2 linked regions of the Hoeflea sp. 108 genome follow. The protein of the gene in region 1 interacts with the protein of each later gene in a pairwise test. Links are inferred from orthologs where the notes say so. Each region holds a gene or a part of one and is shown on either strand. Other genes may lie near its edges.

What was found.
Region 2: the proteins of B015_RS0115710 (region 1) and B015_RS0122970 interact in binary tests that used the Escherichia coli proteins (3 or more experiments, as listed by UniProt). The link is inferred for Hoeflea sp. 108 from one-to-one orthologs.

The regions. Positions count from the first base shown.
Region 1 is NZ_KB890024.1:3,175,092-3,178,194, forward strand. Bases 224-3,008 are described here. They hold B015_RS0115710 (sulfate/molybdate ABC transporter ATP-binding protein), read left to right. Parts: upstream 224-985; coding sequence 986-2,032; downstream 2,033-3,008. Other genes in these bases: cysW (sulfate ABC transporter permease subunit CysW), read left to right, coding at 224-972; B015_RS0115715 (3-keto-5-aminohexanoate cleavage protein), read left to right, coding at 2,178-2,903. In the rest of the region: sulfate ABC transporter permease subunit CysT, read left to right, coding at 1-95; more of cysW, read left to right, coding at 88-223. UniProt on the Escherichia coli protein: Part of the ABC transporter complex CysAWTP involved in sulfate/thiosulfate import. Responsible for energy coupling to the transport system.
Region 2 is NZ_KB890024.1:4,618,273-4,621,561, forward strand. What follows is about bases 248-3,218. They hold B015_RS0122970 (glutamate-5-semialdehyde dehydrogenase), read right to left. Parts: upstream 2,388-3,218; coding sequence 1,107-2,387; downstream 248-1,106. Other genes in these bases: B015_RS0122960 (nicotinate-nucleotide adenylyltransferase), read right to left, coding at 292-888; proB (glutamate 5-kinase), read right to left, coding at 2,392-3,218. Also shown: B015_RS0122955 (AraC family transcriptional regulator), read left to right, coding at 1-240; more of proB, read right to left, coding at 3,219-3,289. UniProt on the Escherichia coli protein: Catalyzes the NADPH-dependent reduction of L-glutamate 5-phosphate into L-glutamate 5-semialdehyde and phosphate. The product spontaneously undergoes cyclization to form 1-pyrroline-5-carboxylate.

The sequences.
Region 1 (3,103 bases):
CCACCGCGATTGCCGCGATCATGCTGGCGCTGTCGTTTGCCATGCTCTTCGTCATCAATCTCATTCAGGCGTGGACCCGCAAACGCTATGGCTGATCCAGAGCTCTATCCCGCCGACCAGACCCACGAGCATGCCTCGCTGGCCACGAGCGAAAGCCCGTTGGCCCGCTTCCTTGTCATGGCCGTGGCCTTCGCCTTCCTCGGCATCTTCCTGGTGGTGCCGCTGGTGGTGGTGTTCGAACAGGCTTTCGCCAAGGGCATCGGCGCCTTCCTGACTGCCGTCGGCGACCCCGACACGATCTCGGCGATCAGGCTGACGCTGCTGGTCGCCATTATCTCCGTGCCGCTCAACCTCGTCTTCGGCGTCGCCGCCGCCTGGGCCATCGCCAAGTTCGAGTTCAAGGGCAAGGCCTTCCTGATCACCCTGATCGACCTGCCCTTCTCGGTCTCGCCCGTCATCTCGGGCCTGGTCTATGTCCTGCTGTTCGGGGCGTCGAGCCTGCTCGGGCCATGGCTCAAGATGCACGGCATCGTCATCCTGTTCGCCGTGCCGGGCATCGTGCTGGCGACGATCTTCGTCACCTTTCCCTTCGTCGCCCGCGAGCTGATCCCGCTGATGCAGGAACAGGGCACCGGCGACGAGGAGGCAGCCCTTTCGCTCGGCGCCAATGGCTGGCAAACCTTCTGGCATGTGACGCTGCCCAACATCAAATGGGGCCTGCTCTACGGCGTGCTTTTGTGCAACGCGCGCGCCATGGGCGAGTTCGGCGCGGTGTCTGTCGTGTCGGGCCACATCAGGGGCCAGACCAACACCATGCCGCTGCATGTCGAGATCCTGTACAACGAATACAATGCCGTCGGCGCCTTTGCCGTCGCGTCCGTGCTCGCCGGCCTCGCGCTGGTGACGCTTGTGCTCAAAACCCTGCTCGAGCTCCGCTACGGCGCCGAGATCGCCGCCTCGCGCGGACACTGACAGAGGCAGATTGATGGAAGTTCGCGTTTCCAATGTGCGCAAGGAATTCGACCGGTTCCCGGCACTTCACGACGTATCGCTCGACATCCGTTCGGGCGAGCTTATTGCCCTTCTGGGGCCGTCCGGCTCCGGCAAGACGACGCTTTTGCGCCTGATCGCCGGCCTGGAACGGCCGACCCGCGGCACGATCTTCTTCGGCGACGAGGACGCCTCGGGCAAGACCATCCAGGAGCGCAATGTCGGCTTCGTGTTCCAGCACTACGCCCTGTTCCGCCACATGACCGTGGCCGACAATATCGGCTTCGGCCTCAAGGTGCGTCCTTCGGCCAAGCGGCCAAGCAAGGCCGATATCCGTGCAAGGGCATCGGAGCTGCTGAACCTTGTGCAGCTCGGCGGCCTGGAAAAGCGCTATCCGGCGCAGCTGTCGGGCGGCCAGCGCCAGCGCGTGGCGCTCGCCCGCGCCATGGCGATCGAGCCGCGCGTGCTTCTGCTCGACGAGCCCTTCGGCGCGCTCGACGCCCAGGTGCGCCGCGAGCTCAGGCGCTGGCTGCGCGAGATCCATGACGCGACTGGCCATACGACGATCTTCGTCACCCACGACCAGGAAGAGGCGCTCGAACTCGCCGACCGCGTCGTGGTCATGAGCCAGGGCCGCATCGAGCAGGTCGGCACCGCCGACGACGTCTACGACACGCCCAACTCGCCCTTTGTCTATGGCTTCATCGGCGAGTCGAGCTCGCTGCCGGTCAAGGTCGAGGACGGACAGGTGTGGATCGCCGACCGGCCGATCGGGCTTTCGGCGCCCGATGTGCCCGATGGCGAGGCGACACTCTACTTCCGCCCGCACGACATCGATCTGCTGGACGAATGCGGCGGCTGCATTGCCGGCACGGTTGCGGCGAGCCGCCGTGTCGCCGGCACCCGCCGCGTCGAGCTGGAGATCGGCGGCAGCCGCGAGCGCGTCGAGATCGAACTGCCCGTCAACCACCCCGCCGCCCAGAAGAGCCGGGTGACCTTCAGGCCGAAACGCTGGAAGGTGTTTCCCAAGGCAGAAAGCTGAGTGCCGGAGGGGCGGAAAACGCCCCTCGCCCGCGCGCACTGACAGGTGCATGACACCAGTTATCCGATGCGCCAGTTCCTTCACTTGAGACGGCGAGATAGGGTCAAAAACCGGACATGGTCATTTCTGCGGATACGAGGTGAAAGTGACCTTCCTGCAAGTAGCCCTGAACGGCGACCGCCGCCATGAGGCGGTCCCCAAAAGTGCCGAGGCCATCGGCCGCGAAGCCCTCGCCTCGATCCGAGCAGGCGCCCATTCGGTGCATGTCCACGCCTTCGACGCGGCCGGCCGCGAGACCCTGAACGCGGCCGAATGCGACGCCGTTGTCACCGCGATCAGGGAAAGCTGCCCCGGCGTGCCGATCTCGCTGACCACTTCGGCCACGATAATCGCCGACCCGGCCGCGCGGCTGGCCGCCGTGCGTGGCTGGACGGTGCTGCCCGATCTCGTCACCGCCAACCAGGGCGAGGACGGCATCACCGAACTCTGCCAATGGTTCCTGGCCAAGGGCGTCGGCATCGAAGCCGGGCTGCTGTCACCCGACGATGCCCGCAACTTCGTGGCCTCCCCCATCCGCGCGCACTGCCGGCGCGTGCTGATCGAGCCGCTGAACCCCGATCCCGCAACCGCGCTGCGCGATGCCGAGGACATGGAGGCCATCGTGATCGCCGCCGGCATCACCCTGCCGCAGGTGCATCACGGCTATGACGGTTCCTGCTGGGCCGTGAACCGCCGCGCGCTCACCCGCGGCCACGGCATCCGCACCGGACTGGAGGACGTGGCAGTTCTGCCCGACGGGACGCCGACCAGGAGCAACGGGCAACTGGTGGAGGCGGCGCGACGAATGATTGCGGAGGTAAAGGGGCGGTGAGTTGGCGTCGCCAGATGCGACACTCGGGATTGTACCGGGCTCTGCGGTCGCCTAGTCTCCGGTGATGCTAGATGACCAGCAGTTCTATCTCAGAATGTTCGGTTTCCTGCTGGTCGTGGCCCTGTTGGGTCTGGGCCTCGGATGGCTGCTTGGGGCGGTTGGATGGTTCGTCGGCTTTGGCCTCTTCTGCACGGCCGGGA
Region 2 (3,289 bases), 1.4 Mb from region 1 along the record:
TTTGCGGATCTGACGCCAGAATTCACGCGTCTTCGCATACCGCCACAGCGCTATGCCGTATTCGCCACCACCGACCATATTTCGATGATCCGGCGCATCATCCACACGGTGTGGTGCAAGTGGCTGCCGGCTTCCGGGCACGAAGCCGCCGACGGCCCCAATTTTGAATTCTATCCGGAGAGCTTTGACGCGGCGACAGGCTATGGCGGCTACGAAATCTGGATCCCGATCAAGAGCTAAGTCAGTCCGGGAAAAGTGCATCGCACCATCCGCCTGGAGTTGCATGAACCTCTAGGACTTGTCCTTGGCGGTCCCGTTCCTGAGCGCCGTGGACGACAGCAGGGAACGCGGCCCGTGGATGAAGGTCCAGGCAGGGGCCTTCATCCGCGCCAGCAACGGCGCATCGCCCTCATCCACCCGCGCATAGTCGAAGGTCTTGGCAACCACCGACGACAGGAACGACAGCGTCGCCCCCGGCCGGTCGATGACGGCAATCGGGAAGGTCATGACGATCTGCCGCCAGCGCTGCCAGCGATGGAAATCGCGGAGATTGTCTGCCCCCATGATCCAGACGAAATCGACACCCGGATTGCGCGCCTTGATCAGCGCCAGCGTGTCGGCGGTGTAGCGCACATTATAACTCGCCTCGAAAGCGGTCACCTTGATGCGCGGGTCCTTGGCAACCGCCTCGGACAGCTCGATGCGCCTGGCCAGAGGCGCCAGCTCGCGCGTGCTCTTCAACGGATTGCCTGGCGTGACCATCCACCACAGCTGGTCGAGCTGCAGGCGGCGCATGGCGATCTCGGCAACGAGCCCATGGCCAGCGTGAGGCGGATTGAACGACCCGCCGAACAGCCCGACCTGCATGCCTTTCATGGCATGCGGCATACGGAGGTATTTTTGGGAAATTGGCGAATCCAGTGGGGAGAGCATGGTGCTAGGCGCCCCCCTCTGCCGGCAGCGTGGCTGTTACCTCAGCAACATCCACGCCAAAGTTTGGCGAAAGCAGGTATGTCAACAAATCTCCTCCCTTGAGGGGGAGATGCCCGGCAGGGCAGAGGGGGGTGATTGCGCGCAAAGCCGTCACACCAGCCCGATATGCCTGATCACGGCCTGAGCTGTCCGTTGCCGCGCACGCGATACTTGAAAGAGGTCAACTGCTCCACTCCGACCGGGCCACGGGCGTGCATCTTGCCAGTGGCGATGCCGATCTCGGCGCCCATACCGAACTCACCGCCGTCGGCGAACTGGGTCGAGGCGTTGTGCAGCAGGATCGCCGAGTCGATCTCGTTGAAGAAGCGCTCCACTACCTTGGCATCCTCGGCGACGATTGCCTCGGTGTGGTGCGAGGAGAATGTCTCGATATGCTCGATGGCGCCCGAGATGCCGTCGACCAGCTTGGCCGAGATGATGGCGTCGAGATATTCCGTCGACCAGTCGGCATCGGTCGCAGCCTGTGCGTCGGCAAAAGCGGCGAGCACGTCTTCGTCGGCGTGGATTTCGCAACCTGCCGCCCGCAGCGCTTCCAGCACTGGCACCAGGTGGGTCGAGGCGACCGCGCGGTCGACCAGCAGCGTCTCGGCAGCACCGCAGATGCCTGTGCGGCGCATCTTGGCGTTGACTGCGATCGCCACCGCCATGTCGAGCTTGGCCGACTTGTCGATGTAGAGATGGCAGATGCCCTCGAGATGGGCGAATACAGGTACCCGCGCCTCCGTCTGCACGCGCTCGACAAGGCTCTTGCCGCCGCGCGGCACGATCACGTCGATGTTGCCCGACAGGCCCTTGAGCATTTCGCCGACGGCGGCGCGGTCGGCCACAGGCACCAGCTGGATCGCATCCTCGGGCAGGTTGGCCGACTTCAGGCCCTCGACGAGACAGGCATGGATCGCCAGCGACGAATTGAGCGAATCCGAACCGCCACGAAGGATCACCGCGTTGCCGGCCTTGAGGCACAGCGCGCCGGCATCCGCCGTCACATTGGGGCGGCTTTCATAGATCACGCCGATGACGCCAAGCGGCGTGCGCACGCGCTCGATATGCAGGCCGTTGGGGCGATCCCATTCGGCGATGATTTCACCGACAGGATCCCTGAGATCGGCAATCGCCCGGATACCGTCAGCCATGTCGCGGATGCGGCCCGGCGTCAGCCTCAGGCGGTCCATGAACGAACCGCTGATGCCGGCTTCCTCGCCGTTCTTCACGTCGGTGGCGTTGGCGTCGAGAATTTCGTCCTGGCGGCGGAGGATGGCATCGGCCATGCCGATGAGCGCGGCATGTTTGCGCTCGGCGCTGGCAACGGCGAGTGGGCGCGCTGCAGTCCGGGCCTTGTGGCCGATCTCGGCCATCAGCCGCGCCGTATCCTGGCTCTCGTGCGCCTTCAGCATGTCCTCACCCTTCCGCCTGCACCACCGCGTCCGCATGGCTGACCACCAGATCATCGCGGTGGATCATCGCCGACCGCGCCTCGTAGCCGAGCACGGTCTCGATCTCGGTCGATTTCAGCCCAGCGATCCTTACGGCATCCGCAGCGTCATAGGCAACCAGTCCACGCGCGATCTCGCGGCCTTCTGGCGACAGGATCGCCACCGTGTCGCCGCGCGAAAAGTTGCCGCTGACCAGCTTCACCCCGGCGGGCAGCAACGACTTGCCCTGCAACAGGGCGCCCACTGCACCGGCATCGACGGTCAATCGGCCGGCCGGGTCGAGCTGGCCGGCGATCCAGGTCTTGTAGCCCTTCACCGGATTGCCGCTCGGGCGGAAATAGGTGGCACGCTCGCCACGTTCGATCGCCATCAGCGGCGACAGCCGCGTGCCGGCGGTGATGATCATCGCGGTGCCCGCGGCGGTGGCGATCTTGCCGGCATCGAGCTTGGTGCGCATGCCGCCGCGCGACAGCTCGGAAGCGGCAGCCCCCGCCATCGCCTCGATGTCGGGCGTGATACGATCGACGACCGGAATGAACTTGGCGTTCGGGTCATGTGCGGGAGGTGCGGTGTAGAGCCCGTCGATGTCGGAGAGCAGCACCAGAAGGTCGGCGCCCATCATCGTTGCGACGCGGGCCGCCAGGCGGTCGTTGTCGCCATAGCGGATTTCGGTGGTGGCGACCGTGTCGTTCTCGTTGATGACGGGCACGGCATTCATCTTGAGCAAAGTCGAGATCGTCGCCCGCGCATTGAGGTAGCGCCGGCGCTCCTCGGTATCGCCGAGCGTCACCAGGATCTGGCCCGACTTCAGCCCCTTGCGCCCGAGCGCGTCCGACCAGGCGCCGGCAAGCTCGATCTGCCCG